One region of the Streptomyces sp. M41 genome, then DNA from elsewhere that is predicted to be linked to it. Evidence: predicted binding sites of a transcription regulator. Region 1 holds the regulator's gene; the other holds the start of a gene.

Region 1 (10,930 bases):
TGGCCATGGTCGAAGGCCACCGTGCGCAGCCCTTCGGCCTACGGTTCGCTCGCGCTTCCGCAGCGCAACTATGCGCGGACAGGCCGTGCTCCGCAACACGGCTCACGCCGTGAGGGCAGCCGGTTAGGACCGTTACGTCCCGCTATCTCCGGGCCTCCGTCAGCCGAGTTGCAACAACCTGATGGGGTGGTCCGCGCACCGCCGCCGCGCCGGCCGAGGGGCCTGACAGGAAACGTCACACACGCGAACGGCGCGCGGGGCGTGGGTGAGGGGAGCAGCGGGTGCGGCGAGGAGAGGACGAGCAACCGCACGCACTCGCAAAGGAACCGGGAGGCGCGCTACTTGTCGAGCCCGGCCTCCGCGCAGGCCGCCTTGTACTTGGCGGTGCAGATGTCGGACAGCTTGTAGATGCCGTCGGCGATGACGGTCTCCTCGATGTTCTTCTCGGTCAGCGCGACCACGGGGACCAGCAGGGCCGGGATGCCCTTGTCGGTCGGGCTGTCCACCTGGTCCTGGGTGAGGGAGTCGAACTGGATGTCCTTGCCCTGGACCTTGGCCACGGCCATCTGCGCGGCGCTCTCGGCCTCCTGCGGGTACGACTTGTACACGCTCATGTACTGCTCACCGGCGATGATCCGCTGGACCGCGTCGAGTTCGGCGTCCTGACCGGTGATGGGCGGCAGCTGGGTGACGCCCGCGGCCTTGAGGGCCTTGATGACACCGGCGGCCATGCCGTCGTTGGCGGAGTACACGCCCTTGAGGTTGTTGACGCCGACGGCCTCGATCGCCTGGGCCATGTTGGCCTGGGCGTTCTCCGGCTTCCAGTCCTTGGTGTCGTAGGTCTTGGCGATGTGCACCGCGCCCTTGAGCTCGGAGAGGGCGCCCGCCTTGAACTGCTTGGCGTTCGGGTCGGTGGGCGAGCCGTTCATCATGACGATCTTGTCGGACGAGTCGACGCCCGAGCCGCCCATGGCCTCGAGGAGGGAGCGGCCCTGCACCTCGCCCACGAGTTCGTTGTCGAAGGAGACGTACGCGTCGATGGGGCCCTCGGCCAGGCGGTCGTAGGCGATGACCGGGATGCCGGCGTCCTTGGCCTTCTGGACGCCCTCGGCGATGGCGTGCGAGTCGACGGCGTCCAGCAGGATCACATCGACCTGCTCCTCGATCAGCTTCTCCATCTGGCGGGCCTGCTTGGCCGCGTCCGCGTCGGCGTTCAGGTAGACGACCTGGCCCTGCTTGTCCGTGAGCTCCTGGACCTTGTTCCTGATGATCGGGTAGTCGAACTTGTCGTAGCGCGTGTTCGCCGTCTCCGGCAGCAGCAGGCCCACGGTGACGTCGTTGCCCTTGGTCGGGCTCGCCTCGCTGCTGTCCCCACTGACCCCCAGCGCCCCGCACGCGGTCAGCGAAAGGGTCATCGTGGACGCGGCGGCCACGACGGTGGCGATACGACGCGTGGGGCGCATGGAACGCATGTAGGAGCTCACTTCTGGTGCCATCGGGACACGGGCGCGCCAATGCGCCCAGATGACTGAAAAGCCAACGCTCCGACCGCCCCCAGCGTCAAGCGGAATGACTTAACGAGTGCGCAACACCACGCTCCGCTGCGCGTGTAAAGACATGACGGAACGTCTCCAAACACCCTTTACACCCCCTCCACGCAAGCTCGATCAACCATCACACCAAGATCCATACTCGAGCAGAAGATCGAATGAACCCAGCCAGACGTGTTCAAGCGGCAGTTCTTCGCGAACACTACCTTTTCCGGCACTTCGGGGACCTGGGAAGATCATCGGTATGACCCCCGCCGATGCCCCCACCGATGCCTCCGCCGACACGCGCACCGACACCTCTGCCGAGTCCGTCGTCGAGGCCCCCGTCGAGGACAGCCTGTTCGGCCCGCTGACCGTCCGCCTGGACACCGGGCGCGGCCAAGTCGTCGTCGAGGGCGAGGCGATACCGCGGATCGTGGTGAGCCGCGCCCCCGGCACCGAGGCCGAGGACCACATCCCCGTCGGCACCCGGGACCGCCGCCTGCTCACCCTCACCGTCGACGGCGAGGAAGGGGCCGTACGCCCGGCGAAGGGGCGGCTGACCCGGCGGTCCTACCGGGTCGACGTCCGGCACTCGGGGCGCGTCTGGCGGCTCGTGCCCGACTCCGTGCCCGGCAGCCGGCTCCTGCGGGACGGACTGCGGCTCGGCGACCTCACCTCCGAGGGCGACGGCCGGATCCTCGCCGAGTGGCGGCAGGGCACCACGCCGGACGCCCTCGACGCGGCCCTCGGCTACGCCCTCGCCGCCGGGTTCGGAACCGGCGCACAGCCGATGTGGCTGCTGGCCACCGAGGCGATCAGCGAGCTGATCCCCTGACGCCGAGCGTCTTCTGGAGATACACGTCCTGGTGGCCCCCCGGAACGCCGTCCAGGCGCCCCGTCTCGCGGTACCCGAGGCGCTTGTAGAACTCGGGCGCCTGGAAGGAGTACGACGACACGAGGATCTCGGTGCAGCCACGCCGCCCGGCCTCCGCCTCGGCCTCCCGCATGAGCTTCGTGCCCCAGCCGGCGTGCCGCTGGTCCTCGCGCACCCACAGCATCTCGATGCCGCACAGGCTGCCCCAGCACCATCCGGTGAGCCCGCCGGCGAGTTCGCCGGTCTCGTCGGTGGCCCGGACCGAGAACTCGACGGGCCGGCCGGCTCCGGTGGCACGGGCGTTGAAGGCGGTCAACTCCTGGTCGAGCCGCTCGGAAAGCTCCTCGTCCTCCCCGCCGGTCGTCAGTGAGGGCCGGCGGGTCGACGCATGCTCCACGGTCATGTCGGCACTATCGCACCGACTCCCGGCTCACCGCCGTGCATTAAAGGGCCATGCAGCGAAGGCCGTGCATCAAAGGCCGTGCATCAAAGGCCGTGCATCAAAAGGCCGTGCATCAAAAGGCCGTGCATCAAAAGGCCGGAGCCCGGAGGTTCGCACCGAACCTCCGGGCTCCATCGCTCAGGCGGGACCTGGGCCCCGGGACCTGGACTCGCCTAGTCCTTGGCCTTCTTGGGTCGCCACACCACCAGCGCGCTGGTCTGCTGCACCTCCTGGTACGGCACCAGGTCACGGCGGTACGACGCGTGCACCGCCGCCTCGCGCTGCTGCATCGCCGCCGCCGCGCCGTCCAGCGCCGCCTGCATCTCGGCGACCCGGGACTGGAGCGCGGCGACCTGGTTCTCCAGTTCGATGATGCGCTTGATGCCTGCCAGGTTGATGCCCTCGTCCTGCGACAACTGCTGGACGGTGCGCAGCAGTTCGATGTCCCGGGCCGAGTAACGGCGCCCCCGGCCCGCGGTGCGGTCCGGGGACACGAGGCCCAGACGGTCGTACTGGCGAAGGGTCTGCGGGTGCAGGCCGGACAGCTGGGCCGCCACCGAGATGACGTAGACCGGGGTCTCCTCGGTCAGTTCATACGGGTTGCGTCGACGACCGTCCATCTGACTCATGCTCCCTTCGCGGCCTGGAACAGCTCCGCCCGCGGGTCCTCGCCCGCGGTCGCCTCGCGATACGCCTCGAGCGCGTCACGAGCCTTCCCCGAAAGGTCCGTCGGGACACTCACCTCGACGGTGACCAACAGGTCGCCGCGGGTGCCGTCCTTGCGGACCGCGCCCTTGCCCCGCGCCCGCATGGTGCGGCCGTTGGGCGTGCCGGGCGGCAGCTTCAGCGTGACCGGCGGTCCGCCCAGGGTGGGGACCCTGACCTCGCCGCCGAGGGCCGCCTCCGTGAAGGTCACGGGGACGGTCACCGTGAGGTTGTCGCCCTTGCGGCCGAACACCGGGTGCTCCCCGACGTGCACGGTGACATACAGGTCGCCGGCCTGTCCGCCGCGCTCACCGGGCGCGCCCTTGCCGCGCAGCCGGATGCGCTGGCCGTCGGACACCCCGGCCGGGATGCGGACCTGCATGGTCCGGGACGACTTCGCACGACCGCTGCCCTTGCACTCCGTGCAGGGGTGCTCGGCGATCAGACCGCGCCCCTTGCAGTCCGGGCACGGGTCGGTCAGGGAGAACCCGCCGCCCGAGCCCCGCGCCACCTGGCCGGTGCCGACACAGGTCGGGCACACCCGCGGCGTGCCGTTCTTGTCGCCGGTGCCCGCGCAGGCCTTGCACGGGGACTGCGAGGACATGCGCAGCGGGACCGTCGCGCCCTCGATCGCCTCGGTGAAGCTCAAGGTGACCTCGGTGTCGATGTCCTGGCCCCGGCGCGGCTGGGTACGGGTCGTGCCCGTGCCGCCCCGGTTGAACAGGCCCCCGAAGACGTCACCGAGTCCGCCGCCGAAGCCGCCGGCTCCCCCTTGGCCGCCCTGGGCGCCGCCTCCGAAGAGGTCGCCCAGGTCGAAGTTGAAGGAGCCGCCCGCGCCGCCCGGCCCCGGGCGGAAGCCGCCGTTGCCGAAGAGTGCGCGTGCCTCGTCGTACTCCTTGCGCTTCTTGGGGTCGCCGAGGATGTCGTTCGCCTCGGAGATCTCCTTGAAGCGCTCCTCGGCCTTGGCGTTGCCCTTGTTGGCGTCCGGGTGGTTCTCGCGGGCGAGCTTGCGGTACGCCTTCTTGATCTCGGCTTCGGTGGCGTCCTTGGGGACGCCGAGGACCTTGTAGTAGTCCTTCTCGATGAAGTCCTTGGTGCTCATCCTCGACGTCCCTCCTTCCCTGTCGAGTACGTCGGTTCGACGTCAGCCCTCGTCCGGGCCACCGCTCTCCTTGTCGTCGGCCGCCGTGCTCTCCTCGGACCCCTCGGCCTTGACGGTCTGCGCGCCCGGCTGGGGCTCGGCGACGGCCACCCGCGCGGGGCGGATGGTGCGCTCGCCGATGCGATACCCCGGCTGGAGAATCGCGACGCAGGTCGTCTCGGTGACGTCCGGCGCGTAGCTGTGCATCAGCGCCTCGTGGATCGTCGGGTCGAAGGGCTCGCCCTCCTTGCCGAACTGCTGGAGGCCCATCTTGGCCGCGACGGTCTCCAGCGACTCCGCGACGGACTTGAATCCGCCGACGAGTTCGCCGTGCTCCCGTGCGCGGCCGATGTCGTCGAGCACGGGCAGGAGTTCGGTAAGGAGGTTCGCGACGGCGATCTCCTTGACCGTGATCCGGTCCCGCTCCACGCGGCGGCGGTAGTTCTGGTACTCGGCCTGGAGCCGCTGGAGGTCCGCGGTGCGCTCACCGAGCGCCGTGCGCACCTGGTCCAGCTGGGCCACCAGGCCCGGGTCTGCTGCTCCGTCCCCGGCCGGGGCCGCCCCCTCGCTGTTCGACGAGGGTGCGGCCTTCGACTCGGCGTCGTCAGGGGTGGCGCCGGAGGGGACGTCGGGCTTCTCCTCGAAGCCCGGGGTCTCCTCCGTCATTACGCGGCACCGTCCTTGCGCTCGTCGTCCACGATCTCGGCGTCCACGACGTCGTCGTCGGCGGGCTTGCCACCCTGGGCGGCGCCCTCCGGACCACCCGCGGCCTGCGCGGCCTGGGCGTCGGCGTACATGGCCTGGCCGACCTTCTGGGAGACCGCGGCGACCTTCTCGGTGGCCGTGCGGATCTCGGCGGTGTCCTCGCCCTTGAGCGCGGTCTTCAGCTCCTCGACGGCGGACTCGACCTCGGTCTTGACCTCGGCGGGGACCTTGTCCTCGTTGTCCTTGAGGAACTTCTCCGTCTGGTAGACGAGCTGCTCGCCCTGGTTGCGGGACTCGGCGGCCTCGCGGCGGGCGTGGTCCTCCTCCGCGTACTTCTCGGCCTCTTCGCGCATCCGGTTGACCTCGTCCTTCGGCAGCGAGGAGCCACCGGTGACGGTCATCTTCTGCTCCTTGCCCGTGCCGAGGTCCTTCGCGGTCACGTGCATGATGCCGTTGGCGTCGATGTCGAAGGCGACCTCGATCTGCGGGACACCGCGCGGGGCCGGCGGCAGACCGGTCAGCTCGAACATCCCGAGCTTCTTGTTGTACGCCGCGATCTCGCGCTCGCCCTGGTAGACCTGGATCTGCACGGAGGGCTGGTTGTCCTCGGCGGTGGTGAAGATCTCCGAACGCTTCGTCGGGATCGTCGTGTTCCGCTCGATGAGCTTGGTCATGATGCCGCCCTTGGTCTCGATGCCGAGGGACAGCGGGGTCACGTCGAGGAGCAGGACGTCCTTGACCTCACCCTTGAGGACACCGGCCTGGAGGGCGGCGCCGATGGCGACGACCTCGTCCGGGTTGACGCCCTTGTTGGCGTCCTTGCCGCCGGTCAGCTCGCGCACGAGCTCGGCGACGGCGGGCATCCGGGTGGAGCCACCGACGAGGACGACGTGGTCGATCTCGTTGATGGAGACGCCGGCGTCCTTCATGACGTTGAAGAACGGGGTCTTGCAGCGCTCCAGGAGGTCCGCGGTCAGCTGCTGGAACTGAGCCCGGGTGAGCTTCTCGTCCAGGTGCAGCGGGCCCTCGGCGGAGGCGGTGATGTAGGGCAGGTTGATCGAGGTCTCGGTGGACGAGGACAGCTCGATCTTCGCCTTCTCGGCGGCCTCGCGCAGACGCTGCAGGGCCATCTTGTCCTTGCCCAGGTCCACGCCGTGGCCGGACTGGAACTGCTGGACCAGGTAGTCGACGACGCGCTGGTCCCAGTCGTCACCACCGAGGTGGTTGTCACCGTTGGTGGCCTTCACCTCGACGACGCCGTCGCCGATCTCCAGCAGGGACACGTCGAAGGTGCCGCCACCGAGGTCGAAGACGAGGATCGTCTGGTCGTCCTTGTCGAGGCCGTAGGCGAGCGCCGCCGCGGTGGGCTCGTTGACGATGCGCAGGACGTTCAGGCCGGCGATCTCGCCGGCCTCCTTCGTCGCCTGGCGCTCGGAGTCGTTGAAGTAGGCCGGGACGGTGATGACCGCGTCCGTGACCTTCTCGCCCAGGTAGGACTCGGCGTCCCGCTTGAGCTTCTGGAGGATGAACGCCGAGATCTGCTGCGGGTTGAACGGCTTGCCGTCCAACTCGATCTTCCAGTCGGTGCCCATGTGACGCTTCACCGAACGGATGGTCCGGTCCACGTTGGTCACCGCCTGGCGCTTGGCGACCTCGCCGACGAGCACCTCACCGTTCTTCGCGAAGGCGACGACGGACGGCGTGGTCCTGGCACCCTCGGCGTTGGTGATGACGGTGGGCTCGCCGCCCTCCAGAACGCTGACGACGGAGTTAGTCGTGCCCAGGTCGATGCCGACCGCACGTGCCATGGTTGATTCCTCCAGCTGACTTGAGTGGAACGGACTCAAGTGTGCATGACGGCCTCCGTGCGGTCAACAGAGCTGAGTCGACCTCACTCAAGTCTTATCCGTTCCTTACACGCAACTGGCTCCTGACCTGCGTGTTTGTCAGCCGGGTGGATGTCTCGACGGGTCCCCCCACAGGGGCTGAGGGTTGACGGCGGGGCCCGTACACCTTGATCCGGAGCGAGCCGAGTACGGCGACGAGAGCCCCCGCCCCCACCCAGTACACCCCCGACCGGGGCGCCCATCCCATGTGCACCAGAACACCGACGGCCACCCCGGAGAACGCCAGGATCCCCAGCAGGACGGTCGTCCCCTGCGGGGTGAGCCCGAGCCGGCGCAGGCGATGGCCGAGGTGGTCGGGGCCGCCGCGCAGCAACGGCCGTCCGGCCAGTCTGCGGGAGAGGACCACGAGGAGTACGTCGGCGGTGGCCAGCGCGGTGATCGCGTAGAGCACGCCGGCGCTCGTGACCGGGTGGTGCCCGGCCCGGGTCGTCACGGCCGAGGCCGCCAGCACGAACCCGATGAACAAGGACCCGCAGGAGCCGAGGCCGGTGCGCGCGGGGGGCCAGTTGTGCATGAGGAACCCGGTCAGCGCGGCGGCCAGGACGCTCAGCAGCACGGCGAGCTCGTCCATCATCTCGGCCGCCGCGCAGACCCCGACGCCGAAGGCGGTGACGACCCCGACGGTGCCGGCCAGCGCGTCCGCATGGTCGAGCGCCCTGAAGCCGACGGTCACGAGGACGATCCAGCCGATGGCCGGCAGCCCCAGCCAGAACCCCGTCTCGCCGTACGGCACCACGCAGGCCGCCGCCACGGCCGTACCGCCGACCAGGAACCGGGCCTTCACCCGCCGTACGTCGGCGACCAGCCCGAGCAGGGCCACCGCGCCCGCGACGATCAGCAGCCGTCTGATCTCGGGGCCCAGCGGGGCCACCCCCGCCCACTCCCAGCCGACGACGACCAGGCAGGTCGCGAGCGTGACGCCCGCTCCGCCGAGCAACGGCAGGGGCCGCTGCCGGCGACGGTCGACGATGCCGAGGCGCAGAGCGGGCAGCCGGAGGAGCGCCGCCAGAAAGGCGGCGAGGAGCAGGGCGCTCGTGGCGGCGGCAATCCCGTACAGCACGGCGCCAGGTTAGTGCGATATGCCCCAATTAGTGATGATTAACACGATCGGATCTTTAGGCAACCCTCAGCGATTCAGATCACCTCACACCTGGCTACAGTGCGACGGAAGATGGGGGTAGTCTCAAACGGACTGCATAAGTTACCGCTTAGTAATCTCGAAGATCCCTCTCGAACGCATCCTCTAGAAGACACCTCTAGAAGAACCCCTCGCAGGCCCGAGGAGCCCCGAAATGCAACTCGCCGCGATCATCGTGTCGCTGGTCCTGACCGTGGTCGGCGTCGCGCTGCTCGCACGCGCCATCGGCCAGTTCGTCCGGTACTTCCAGCTCGGCCAGCCGGTTCCGGCCGGCAGCCGGACCGACAACCCCTACGCCCGCAGTGTGACGCTGGTGCGGGAGTTCCTCGGCCACACCCGGATGAACCGGTGGGGCGTCGTCGGCATCGCCCACTGGTTCGTGGCGGTCGGCTTCCTGACGCTGCCGCCCACCCTGGCGCAGGCGTTCGGCCAGCTCTTCTCGGCGGACTGGACACTGCCGGTCATCGGCGGGTTCCTGCCGTTCGAGCTGTACATCGAATTCATCGGCGTGATGACGGTACTGGGCATCGCGGTGCTGATGGTCATCCGGCTGCTGAGCCTGCCGTCCCGTGCGGGCCGCAAGTCGCGCTTCGCCGGCTCCAAGTCCGGCCAGGCCTACTTCGTCGAGTACGTCATCCTCACCATCGGCCTCGCGATCTACGTGCTGCGCGGCCTGGAAGGCGCGATCCACCACGTCGAGCACTACGAGGCCGCGTACTTCGCCTCGTATCCGCTGGTGCTCGCCTTCAAGGGCCTGAGCCTGACGGCGCTTCAGAACCTGATCTACCTCACCGCGATGGTGAAGATCAGCACCTCGTTCATCTGGATGATCGTGGTGTCGCTGAACACCAACATGGGTGTGGCGTGGCACCGCTTCCTGGGCTTCCCGAACATCTGGTTCAAGCGCAACGCCACCGGTGAGACGGCGCTCGGCGCGCTCCAGCCGATGACCTCCGGCGGCAAGCCAATCGACTTCACCGACCCCGGTGACGACGACGTCTTCGGTGTCTCCCAGGTCGAGCAGTTCTCCTGGAAGGGCCTGCTGGACTTCTCCACCTGCACCGAGTGCGGGCGCTGCCAGTCGCAGTGCCCCGCCTGGAACACCGGCAAGCCCCTCTCCCCGAAGCTGCTGATCATGTCGCTGCGCGACCACGCGCACGCCAAGGCGCCGTATCTGCTGGCCGGCGGCGGCAAGACCATGGAGGGCGACGAGAAGGCGTCCGAGGAGCAGCTGAAGGACGTCCCGGCCGCCGCCCTCGCCGAGGCCGAGCGCCCGCTGATCGGCACGCTGGAGGAGAACGGCGTCATCGACCCGGACGTCCTGTGGTCCTGCACCACCTGTGGCGCCTGTGTCGAGCAGTGCCCGGTGGACATCGAGCACATCGACCACATCGTCGACATGCGCCGCTACCAGGTGATGATCGAGTCCGCGTTCCCGTCCGAGGCGGGCACGATGCTCAAGAACCTGGAGAAGAAGGGCAACCCCTGGGGTCTGGCGAAGAAGCAGCGCCTGGAGTGGCTGAAGGAAGTCGACTTCGAGGTGCCGGTCGTCGGCAAGGACATCGAGGACCTCACCGAGGTCGAGTACCTGTACTGGGTCGGCTGCGCCGGCGCCCTGGAGGACCGGGCGAAGAAGACCACCAAGGCCTTCGCCGAGCTGCTGCACATGGCGGGCGTGAAGTTCGCGATCATGGGCGGCGACGAGAAGTGCACCGGTGACTCCGCCCGCCGCCTCGGCAACGAGCCCCTCTTCCAGGAGCTCGGCATGGAGAACGTCATGGCCCTGAACATGGCGTTCGGCGAGGAGATGGACGACGAGGGCAACGTCACGCCCGAGTCGAAGAAGCCCAAGTCGGCGAAGAAGATCGTCGCCACCTGCCCGCACTGCCTCAACACGATCGGCAACGAGTACCCGCAGATCGGCGGCGACTACGAGGTCATCCACCACACCCAGCTGCTCCAGCACCTGGTGGACGAGGGCAAGCTGGTCCCGGTGACCCCGGTCGAGGGCATCATCACCTACCACGACCCCTGCTACCTGGGCCGGCACAACAAGATCTACACGCCGCCGCGCGAGATCATCGCCGCCGTCCCGGGCGTCCGCAACGAGGAGATGCACCGCCACAAGGAGCGCGGCTTCTGCTGCGGCGCCGGTGGTGCGCGGATGTGGATGGAGGAGCGGATCGGCAAGCGCATCAACAACGAGCGCGTCGACGAGGCCCTGTCCGTGAACCCGGACATCGTCTCCACCGCCTGCCCGTTCTGCCTGGTCATGCTCACGGACTCGGTGAACGGCAAGAAGAACGACGGCAAGGCCAAGGAGTCCATCCAGGTCGTCGACGTCGCCCAGCTGCTGCTGGAGTCCGTCAAGACCCCCGTCCCGGACGACGAGCCCCCGGCGGGCGAGGCCGAGGCGGAGAACGAGCCGGAGTCGGCACCGGTGAAGTGACCGGCCCCCGAGGCACAGCGCGACGCCCCCTGTCCCA
Region 2 (10,930 bases), on a different contig from region 1:
CGCACAGCTGGAGGAACCGCTCCGGGCGGGCGGACGAGTGGTCCGGGCCCTGGCCCTCGTAGCCGTGCGGCAGGAGCAGGACGACGCCGGACGTCTGGGCCCACTTCTGCTCGGCGGAGGAGATGAACTCGTCCACGACCGTCTGGGCGCCGTTGACGAAGTCGCCGAACTGCGCCTCCCACATCACGAGCGCGTCCGGGCGGGCCAGGGAGTAGCCGTACTCGAAGCCCATGGCCGCGTACTCGGACAGCAGGGAGTTGTAGACGTTCAGCCGCGACTGGTCCTCGGAGAGGTACTGCAGCGGCGTGTACTCCTCGCCCGTCTCACGGTCGATGATGACCGCGTGCCGCTGGCCGAAGGTGCCGCGCTGCGAGTCCTGGCCGGCCAGCCGGACCGGGACGCCCTCCAGCAGCAGGGAGCCGATGGCGAGGGTCTCGCCCATGCCCCAGTCGATGGTGCCGTCCTCGACCATCGACGCCCGGCGCTGCAGCTGTGGCAGCAGCCGCGGGTGGACGGTGATGTGGTCGGGGATGTTGACCTGGGACTCGGCGATCCGCTTGACGACCTCGGTGGTCACCGGGGTGTTGACGGCGACCGGGAACTCGGCCTGCGGGTCGGAGGGCTCCGCGGCGGCCGGCTGCGAGGTGGCCTCGCGGACCTCCGTGAAGACCTTCTCCAGCTGGCCCTGGTAGTCCTGGAGCGCCTGCTCGGCCTCTTCCAGGGTGATGTCGCCACGACCGATCAGGGACTCGGTGTAGAGCTTGCGCACCGAGCGCTTCTTGTCGATCAGGTCGTACATCAGCGGCTGGGTGAAGGCCGGGTTGTCCGACTCGTTGTGACCGCGGCGGCGGTAGCAGATGAGGTCGATCACCACGTCCTTGTTGAACGCCTGACGGAACTCGAAGGCCAGGCGGGCCACGCGGACCACGGCCTCCGGGTCGTCGCCGTTCACATGGAAGATCGGGGCCTCGATCATCCTCGCCACGTCCGTCGCGTACATCGACGAGCGGGAGGACTCCGGGGCGGCCGTGAAGCCGACCTGGTTGTTGATGACGATGTGGACCGTGCCGCCGGTGCGGTAGCCGCGCAGCTGCGACATGTTCAGGGTCTCGGCCACCACGCCCTGGCCCGCGAAGGCCGCGTCGCCGTGGATCGCCACCGGCAGGACCGTGAAGTCCGTGCCGCCCTTGCCGATGATGTCCTGCTTGGCGCGGGCGACGCCTTCCAGGACGGGGTCGACGGCCTCGAGGTGCGAGGGGTTCGCGACCAGCGACACCCGGATCTGCTCGCCGTCCAGGCCGGTGAAGGTGCCCTCGGCGCCCAGGTGGTACTTCACGTCGCCGGAGCCGTGCATCGACTTCGGGTCGAGGTTGCCCTCGAACTCGCGGAAGATCTGCGCGTACGACTTGCCGACGATGTTGGCGAGGACGTTCAGCCGGCCGCGGTGGGCCATGCCGACGACGACCTCGTCCAGGCGGGACTCGGCGGCCGAGTCCAGCACGGCGTCCAGCAGCGGGATGACGGACTCGCCGCCCTCCAGGGAGAAGCGCTTCTGGCCGACGTACTTGGTCTGCAGGAAGGTCTCGAAGGCTTCCGCGGCGTTCAGCCGGCGCAGGATGCGCAGCTGCTCCTCGCGCTCCGGCTTGGTGTGCGGGCGCTCGACGCGGTCCTGGATCCACTTGCGCTGCTTCGGGTCCTGGATGTGCATGAACTCGATGCCGGTGGTGCGGCAGTACGAGTCGCGCAGGACGCCGAGGATGTCGCGCAGCTTCATCATCGACTTGCCGGCGAAGCCGCCGACGGCGAACTCGCGCTCCAGGTCCCAGAGCGTGAGGCCGTGCTCGGTGATGTCCAGGTCGGGGTGCTTGCGCTGCTGGTACTCCAGCGGGTCGGTGTCGGCCATGACGTGGCCGCGGACCCGGTAGGAGTGGATCAGCTCGAAGACGCGGGCGGCCTTCGTGACGTCGTCGTCGTGGGAGGCGTCGATGTCCTTGAGCCAGCGGACCGGCTCGTAGGGGATGCGCAGCGCCTCGAAGATCTCGTCGTAGAAGTTGTTCTCGCCGAGCAGGAGGTTCGCGACCTGGCGCAGGAACTCGCCGGAGGCGGCGCCCTGGATGACCCGGTGGTCGTAGGTCGACGTGAGCGTCATGACCTTGGAGATGCCGAGCTTGTTCAGGGTGTCCTGGGAGGTGCCCTGGAACTCCGCCGGGTAGTCCATGGAGCCGACGCCCATGATGACCGACTGGCCGGGCATCAGGCGGGGCACCGAGTGGACGGTGCCGAGACCACCGGGGTTGGTCAGGGAGACCGTGACGCCGGTGAAGTCGTCCATCGTCAGCTTGCCGTCGCGGGCGCGGCGGACGATGTCCTCGTAGGCCTGCCAGAACTCGAAGAAGTTCAGCGTCTCGGCCTTCTTGATCGCCGCGACGACCAGCTGGCGGTCGCCGTTGGGCTTGACCAGGTCGATGGCGAGGCCGAGGTTGACGTGGGCCGGCTTGATCAGCGTCGGCTTGCCGTCCTTCTCGCCGAACGCGTAATTCATCGCCGGCATGGCCTTGATGGCCTGCACCATCGCGTAGCCGATCAGGTGCGTGAAGGAGATCTTCCCGCCCCGGGCGCGCTTGAGGTGGTTGTTGATGACGATGCGGTTGTCGAAGAGCAGCTTCACCGGCACCGCGCGCACGGACGTGGCCGTGGGCAGCTCCAGCGAGGCGTTCATGTTCTTCGCGACCGCGGCGGCGGGGCCGCGCAGCGTCACCAGCTCGGGACCGTCGGCAGCGGCGGCGGGCTCGGCCTTCTTCGGCTGAGCGGGCTTCGCGGCCGGGGCAGGCTTCGCCGGGGCGGGAGCCGGAGCCGCGGCGGCGGGCTTCGGGGCCGCGGGAGCCGGCGCGGGGACCGACGGAGCGGCGGGAGCGGCCGGTGCGGCGGGCGCCGCCGGGGGCGTGGTGGTGCCCGCGGCCCCCGTGGCCGCGGTACCCGCCGGAGCCGAGGCGGCAGCCGCCCCCGGCTTGTAGTCGGCGAAGAAGTCCCACCAGGCGCGGTCTACCGAATTCGGGTCCTGGAGGTACTGCTGATAGATCTCGTCGACGAGCCACTCGTTCGGACCGAACGCGGCCGCGGGGTTCTTGCCCGCTTGGTCGGTGTCGGTCGTGGGGGTACCACCCGCCCGAAGGGTGGGGGAGCTCGAGTTACTGGGGGACTGTGGCGACACGGCGGCAACCGCCCTCTTCCGCTTCACAAGGTGATGGACAGCGGGAATAAAGGCTACGCCTCCCCGGCCGGGAAGGTCAGGCCGGGCATGGTCATCGTCGTGTAAGTCACATCGGAAACCGTGTTTCGGGCCTGTAAATGGCGGGAAACAAGCGTGGTTCCGCTGCAGCAGGGAAAGGCCCGGCAGGCCCCGTGCACTGCGAAGGTGCGGGCCTGTGCCTGATCACACGTGTCCGTCAGCCCGGACGCACATGGATCTTGTGGCTCCGCCTCGAACTTTACGTCAACTTGGCAAAGAAGGCTGCCCCGGAAGCGTGACCAGGATCCGGCAACCCCGCTCGGATTCGGCCACACCGATCCGGCCGCCGTGCAGATCGACGGCCCAGCGCGCGATCGCCAGCCCCAGACCCGTACCGCCGTCGCTGCCCGGTCCGTGCGGCCGGCTGACGGCCCCCCGGTTGAACCGCTCGAACACCCGGTGCCAGTCGGACTTCGGAATGCCCGGACCCTCGTCCAGGACCTCCAGCACCAGCGACTCCGGCTGGGCCCCGCGCCGCGCCTTGACCGTCACCCGGCCGTGCGGCGGGCTGTGCTTGATCGCGTTGTCGATGAGGTTGGCGACGACCTGGTGGATGCGCTCGGGGTCGGCGTGCGCGGTCAGCTCCGGCGGGGAGACGTCGAGATGCAGATGGACGTCCGTGCGGGTGTGGCTCCCGGAGCCCGACGCCATGCCCCCGCGCGCGGAGGCGACCATGTTGGCCTCCTTCAGCACCCCCGACAGATAGGGCCACACCTCGAAACGCCGCATGCGCAGCGGTACGACGCCGTTGTCCAGGCGGGACAGGTCCAGGAGGGTCTCCACGAGGCGGCCGAGGCGCTCGGTCTGCTTCAGCGCCGTGCGCATCGTCTCGGGGTCGGCCTCGGCGATGCCGTCGACCACGTTCTCCAGGACGGCCCGCAGGCCCGCGATGGGGGTGCGCAGCTCGTGCGAGACGTTCGCCACGAGCTCCTTGCGCTGCTGGTCCTGGGCCTCCAGCTCGTCGGCCATGAGGTTGATCGTGCCGGCGAGGTCGCCCAGCTCGTCGCGGCGGTTGTCCTGCACCCGGCGGGTGTAGTCGCCGTGCGAGATGGACCGGGCCACCGCGTTCATCTCGTCCAGCGGTGCGGTGAGCGAATGGGCCACGAACTGCGTAATGAGCAGTGTGGCGATCATCGAGAAGACCGTGATGAAGCGCAGCTCCGTCTGGGTGCGCACCGCGATCATCGACAGACCTGTCGTGATCAGCACCGCGATGACGACCAGTGCGCCCAGCTTGGTCTTGATCGAGAACGGACTGACGCTGCCCCAGGGCTGCCCGGGGCGTCTTGGCGCGGCCGGCCCGTCGCTCATGGAGTCGGTGTCTCCAGGGCGTAGCCCACGCCGTGCACCGTACGGATCCGCTCGGCGCCGATCTTCCGGCGGAGCGCCTTGATGTGGCTGTCGACCGTGCGCGTGCCGGAGGCGTCCGCCCAGTCCCACACCTCGGCAAGCAGCTGCTCGCGGGAGAGCACCGCGCGCGGGGTGTTCGCCAGGCACACCAGGAGATCGAACTCGGTGGGGGTGAGGTGAACATCCTCACTGCGCACCCGCACGCGCCGCTGCGCGTGGTCGATCTCCAGCTCACCGAGCCGCATGATGCCCGAGCGCGGGGTCGTGGCGGCCAGCGCGGCCCGCTCGACGCGGCGCAGCAGCACATGCACGCGCGCCGCCAGCTCCCGCATCGAGAACGGCTTGGTCATGTAGTCGTCGGCGCCGACGCCGAGCCCGACCAGCATGTCGGTCTCGTCGTCCCGCGCCGTCAGCATCAGCACCGGCACCGGCCGCTGGGCCTGCACCCGGCGGCACACCTCCAGGCCGTCGAAGCCCGGCAGCATGATGTCGAGGATCAGCAGGTCGGGCTGCCACGCCTCGGCCGTGTCGACCGCCGCCGGACCGTCGCCCGCGGTCTGCACGAGGAACCCCTCGGCGCGCAGACGGGCCGCGATGGCGTCCACGATGGTCGAATCGTCCTCGACCACGAGGACCCGGCGCTGTGCGCCAGGGGTTGCCGCCGTGCCGTTGTGGGAGGTGTGTGTCTGCTCCATCGCCCGCCCCAAGTTGCTTTCCGGAATCCGTGGGGGTGATTCCTCTGACTGGCTGTGCCTGCGCATGCTTGCGATTGACGCTTGAATGATCCGCGTCAGAGAAGCAGAGTACGGGGAGTCACCGCGCCACGGCTATCCAGGTCGGACGGCGAGGTGGACGACGTCCGGAACGCCCCGGGCAACGGGGATCTCTTCGGTACGCACCTGCTGGAATCCGGCATTACGCAAGGTTTCTTCGAATTCCGGAGAGGGCTGGGCGGACCATACGGCCAGCACTCCACCCGGTCTCAACGCCCCTGCGCAGCCTGCCAGTCCGGCCGGTGAGTAGAGGCTGTCGTTGCCCTCCGTGACGGTCCAGCCGGGGCCGTTGTCGATGTCGAGACACAGGGCGTCATACGTGGCGGAAGTCTCATGTACATGGGCCACGAGATCGGATTCCAGAATCCGGGTGCGCGGGTCGGCGAGGGCATCGGCGGAGAATTCGGACAACGGCCCGTCGAGATGCCAGTCGATGATCGCGCGCTCGCGCTCCACCACCGTGATCCGTCCCCAGCGGGGGTCAGCGGTGGCGTGTGCGAGCGAGAACCCGACCCCGAGCCCGCCGATCAGCACGTCCGGCCGCGCCCGCCCGTCCAGGGCGTCGAGCGCCGCGTCGACGAGGAGCCGCTCCGAGCGCCCGTCGGAGGTGTCCATCAGGAAGCAGCCGTTCGCGATGATCTGGAGCAGCTCACCGTGCCGCCGCAGCACGACCTCGCCGTGCGGGCCCTCGCGCCGGTCCAGTACTTCCGGGGTGTCGTAGGAAGTGGGCATCCGGTCATCCTTTCAGGTCGGTGCGGGCGGGCCGAGGGAAATACCCGGGACGGCGGAGAGCGCCGGGTGTCCGCCAGTGATCGCTCAGAGCGAACGGCGGTCGGGGAACATTCGGATCCTCCCGTGCATTGAGTCGGCATAACTCAACTTGACTGCCGAAGGGGAGATCATGGCTTCGACGTCCACACCGCTCACCCTGCCCGTGCTGCCGCTCGACGGTGAGGTCGTACTGCCCGGGATGGTGGTCCCGCTGGACTTGAACGACGCCGATGTGCGCGCCGCGGTGGAGGCCGCGCAGGCCGCCGCCCGGTCACAGCCGGGCAAGCCACGGGTGCTGCTGGTGCCACGCATCGACGGGACCTACGCCGGCACCGGTGTGCTCGGCACCGTCGAGCAGGTCGGCCGGCTCGCCGACGGCGACCCGGGCGCCCTGATCCGCGGACGGGGCCGGGTGCGGATCGGCGCCGGCACCACCGGGCCGGGCGCCGCGCTGTGGGTCGAGGGCACCCGGGTCGACGAGGGCGCGCCCGAGCCGTTGCCCGGACAGGTCGCCGAACTGGTCAAGGAGTACAAGGCCCTGGCCACCGCCTGGCTGCGCAAGCGCGGCGCCTGGCAGGTCGTGGACCGCGTCCAGGCCATCGACGACGTGTCCCAGCTGGCCGACAACTCCGGTTACTCGCCCTTCCTGACCACCGAACAGAAGGTGGAGCTCCTGGAGACGGCCGATCCGGTCGCCCGCCTGAAGCTCGCCACCCAGCAGCTGCGCGACCATCTCGCCGAGCAGGACGTGGCCGAGACCATCGCCAAGGACGTCCAGGAGGGCGTCGACAAGCAGCAGCGCGAGTTCCTGCTCCGCCGTCAGCTGGAGGCGGTCCGCAAGGAGCTGCGCGAGCTGAACGGCGAGCAGGACGGCGAGGAGTCCGACGACTACCGCGCCCGTGTGGAGGCAGCCGACCTGCCGGAGAAGGTCCGTGAGGCCGCGCTCAAGGAGGTCGACAAGCTGGAGCGGTCCAGCGACCAGTCCCCGGAGGGCTCCTGGATCCGCACCTGGCTTGACACCGTCCTCGAACTGCCGTGGAACGAACGGACCGAGGACGCCTACGACATCCAGGGCGCCAAGGGCGTGCTGGACGCCGAGCACGCCGGACTGGAGGACGTGAAGGAGCGGATCACCGAGTACCTGGCGGTGCGCAAGCGCCGCGGCGACCGCGGCCTCGGCGTCGTCGGCGGCCGGCGCGGCGGTGCCGTGCTCGCGCTGGTCGGCCCGCCCGGCGTCGGCAAGACCTCGCTCGGCGAGTCCGTCGCGCACGCCATGGGCCGCAAGTTCGTCCGGGTCGCGCTCGGCGGTGTCCGGGACGAGGCCGAGATCCGCGGCCACCGGCGTACCTACGTCGGCGCGCTGCCCGGCCGGATCGTGCGCGCGATCAAAGAGGCCGGTTCGATGAACCCGGTCGTCCTCCTCGACGAGATCGACAAGGTGGGGTCCGATTTCCGGGGCGACCCGGCGGCGGCCCTGCTGGAGGTCCTGGACCCGGCGCAGAACCACACCTTCCGGGATCACTACCTGGAGGTGGAGCTGGACCTGAGCGACGTGGTCTTCCTCGCCACGGCCAACGTCCTGGAAGCCATCCCGGAAGCCCTGCTCGACCGTATGGAACTGGTCCGCCTCGACGGCTACACCGAGGACGAGAAGGTCGTCATCGCCCGGGACCATCTGCTCCCGCGCCAGCTGGAGCGGGCCGGGCTGGACCAGGACGAGGTCACCATCGACGAGGGCGCCCTGCGCAGGCTCGCCGGCGAGTACACGCGCGAGGCGGGCGTGCGCAATCTGGAGCGCTCCATCGCGAGGCTGCTGCGCAAGGTCGCGGCACAGCACGAACTGGGCGAGCGCGAGCTGCCGTTCACCGTGACCGACGGCGACCTGCGTGCGCTGATCGGCAGGCCGCACCATGTGCCCGAGTCCGCGCAGGACCCGGCCGAGCGCCGCACGGCCGTGCCGGGCGTGGCGACGGGCCTGGCCGTGACCGGTGCGGGCGGCGACGTGCTGTTCGTGGAGGCATCGCTGGCCGACCCGGAGACGGGTGCGGCGGGCCTGACGCTGACGGGTCAGCTGGGGGACGTGATGAAGGAGAGCGCCCAGATCGCCCTGTCCTTCCTCCGCTCCCACGGCGCCGAACTCGAACTGCCGGTCGCGGACATCAAGGACCGGGGTGTGCACATCCACTTCCCGGCGGGCGCGGTGCCGAAGGACGGCCCGAGCGCCGGCATCACGATGACGACGGCCCTGGCGTCACTGCTGTCGGGCCGGCTGGTCCGCACCGACGTGGCGATGACCGGTGAGGTCTCGCTGACCGGCCGGGTCCTGCCGATCGGCGGTGTGAAGCAGAAGCTGCTCGCGGCCCACCGGGCGGGGGTCACCACGGTGATCATCCCCAAGCGCAACGAGCCCGACCTGGACGACGTCCCGGCCGAGGTGCTGGACAAGCTCGACGTCCACGCCGTGACCGATGTCCGCCAGGTCCTGGAACTGGCCCTGTCGCCGGCCACCGACGGCGCGGCCCCCGAGGTTCCGGTCGCGGCGTGACGGACGCGGCCGGACAGGCAGGGCCCGGATCTCCCGCACGGGAGGCCGGGCCCTCGCCGTACGACAGATCACGACGGATCACGGCGGATCACGACGGATGCGGTACGGCGGCGGATCAGCCGTTGGCCAGGGCCTGGACCCGGTCGATGGCTCCGTTGAACCGGTTGTGGTCGCCGACCGTCGGCCCGGAGGACGTGTACTGCCACATCGTGTAGTAGCTCCAGCCCGCCGGGAGTTGTCCCACCGTCGCCGCGTACCGGGCGATCCACAGCGGGTTGGCGGCGGCGAAGCCGTCGTGGTTGCCGGTGCACTGGGTCCACCAGCTGGTCGCCGTGTAGACGACGGCGTCGCGGCCGGTGCGGGCCTTGTAGCGGGTCAGGAAGTCACGGATCCAGGTGACCATCGCGCTCGGCGTCTTGCCGTAGCAGGCGTCGCCGTACGGGTTCCACTCGATGTCGAGGGCGCCCGGCAGGGTCTTGCCGTCACGGGACCACCCGCCGCCGTGGTCGACGAAATAGTCGGCCTGGGTTGCGCCATCGGAGGTGTCCGGGGTCGCGAAGTGATAGGCGCCGCGGATCATGCCGATGTCGTAGGAGCCGTTGTACTGCTGGGCGAAGTACGGATTCGTGTAGTACGTCCCCTCGCTGGCCTTCACATAGGCCCATCTGACCCCGCTGTTCCACAGGGTCGGCCAGGCGACGTCTCCCTGGTGGCTGGAGACGTCCACGCCTTCGGTCTGGGCGGCCTTGGTTCCGGCCGGATGGCCGTGCACACCGTCGTGCTCCGCGACGCCCATGCCCATGTGGGCGGAGCCGCGGGGCGGGGTGTCCTCGGCACCGGCGGGGGAGGTCTGGGTGGCGAGCAGGAGAGCGAGGGCGGCGGCGAGCGCGAGCACGGCGAGGTGCGGGCGCCGGGGGCGGAGCGGTTCGGGTCTGGGCACGGGCACAGCGTGCCTCCGAAGGCTCGGTGGTGCTCGTCGAGCCGGCCCGCCGCGGCTCAGGCGCAGGGCGTGGCGCGCACATGCCGGTCAAGGTGGCCGGTGCCGACGCCGGGCGGGCAGAACGGCAGGTGGAGGGGGTGTGGAAGGGGTCCGAAGGCTGCCACTGGTCCAGGCCTGCGAAATACTGGCGGAGCGGGGGCAATGACGGCGGCCGGCGGAACTTTCCGGACCGGGAAACTCAAGGCAGGGGCTGACGTGCACGACAACGGGAACGGCGACGGGCGTGGTGTCGGAACCGGCGCGTCCGGTGGTGGCATGGACCAGCCCGAGTTCCTCGACCTGGAGCGCGAGTTGACCGTGCTCCTGCGGCGCGCGAGGGCCAAGCAGGGCGAGATGGCCCGCGAGGTCCACCCCGACCTGGAGTCCGCCGCCTACGGGCTGCTGGTACGACTGGGTGAGTGCGGCCGGCAGCGGGCGACCGAGCTCGCCGCCTACATCGGCGTCGGCAAGGCCACGATGTCCCGCCAGCTGCGCGCCCTGGAGGACCTGGGCCTGGTCGCCCGCGAACCCGACCCCGCCGACGGACGGGCCTGGCTGGTGCACCTCACGGAAGAGGGCCGCGGCCGGGTCGCCAAGGTCCGCGAGGCCCGGCGGGCACGATACGTCGAACAGCTCTCCCACTGGGACCGGGGCGAGGTGGCGGAACTGGCGCGGTTGCTCAATCAGCTGAACCGGGGGATGGAGAGGTAGGACCACGCTTCGCGCGGCTCACAGCTCCGCGAACACCACCGTCGCGTCGTCGTGCGTCTTGCTGCGTCCCAGGAACGTTCGCTCCTCGGTGTCCGCGGCCTCCAGTTCCCGGACGCGGTCGATCAGGGCCCGGGCCCCCTCCTTTCGTACGAAGCCGAAGCAGTCCGCCCAGTCGCCCTCGTGGAACTTCTCCACCCAACGGGTCGCCCCGTCCGTGAGGGCGGCCAGTGCTCGTACCTCCGCGCGGGGCAGTGTCCCTGTCACCGCCCGGGCCGCCACCGACGGATCCGCGGCGGCCGTGAAGAAGCCGCCCTCCTTGTTGCGGATCTCCGCGTCGATCAGTGCGTCCGTGGCGAGGGAGGCGCGCGGCAGGAGGGTCAGGCGGTCGTCCAGGTGCGGGGTGACGGTGCCGTCGGGCGACTCCACCAGGAGCGCCGAGTCGGACAGGACCAGGTACTCCACCGACGCCGGCGACCACCGGGCGAGCGCCACGGTTGCCTGGGGAGTGCGCG

What was found. The regulator HspR, encoded in region 1, represses chaperone genes until heat shock. The targets are predictions, from matches to a motif close to TTGAGNNNNNNNNNCTCAA.
Region 2: lon (endopeptidase La) is a predicted target of HspR. The motif match lies at 6,273-6,291, and genes of this name have one in related genera.

The regions. Positions count from the first base shown of each region.
Region 1 covers NZ_JBIMKE010000005.1:3,123-14,052, forward strand. Annotated here, with positions in the region: gene ACHBTE_RS08480 (sugar ABC transporter substrate-binding protein) at 339-1,463, opposite strand; gene ACHBTE_RS08485 (hypothetical protein) at 1,795-2,367, shown strand; gene ACHBTE_RS08490 (GNAT family N-acetyltransferase) at 2,348-2,809, opposite strand; gene ACHBTE_RS08495 (heat shock protein transcriptional repressor HspR) at 3,022-3,468, opposite strand; gene dnaJ (molecular chaperone DnaJ) at 3,474-4,655, opposite strand; gene grpE (nucleotide exchange factor GrpE) at 4,698-5,360, opposite strand; gene dnaK (molecular chaperone DnaK) at 5,360-7,207, opposite strand; gene ACHBTE_RS08515 (MraY family glycosyltransferase) at 7,302-8,366, opposite strand; gene ACHBTE_RS08520 ((Fe-S)-binding protein) at 8,599-10,893, shown strand.
Region 2 covers NZ_JBIMKE010000026.1:95,467-106,396, forward strand. Annotated here, with positions in the region: gene ACHBTE_RS27290 (multifunctional oxoglutarate decarboxylase/oxoglutarate dehydrogenase thiamine pyrophosphate-binding subunit/dihydrolipoyllysine-residue succinyltransferase subunit) at 1-3,211, opposite strand, end outside; gene ACHBTE_RS27295 (sensor histidine kinase) at 3,494-4,600, opposite strand; gene ACHBTE_RS27300 (response regulator transcription factor) at 4,597-5,334, opposite strand; gene ACHBTE_RS27305 (spermidine synthase) at 5,467-6,144, opposite strand; gene lon (endopeptidase La) at 6,314-8,728, shown strand; gene ACHBTE_RS27315 (lysozyme) at 8,844-9,623, opposite strand; gene ACHBTE_RS27320 (MarR family winged helix-turn-helix transcriptional regulator) at 9,924-10,418, shown strand; gene ACHBTE_RS27325 (protein phosphatase 2C domain-containing protein) at 10,437-10,930, opposite strand, start outside.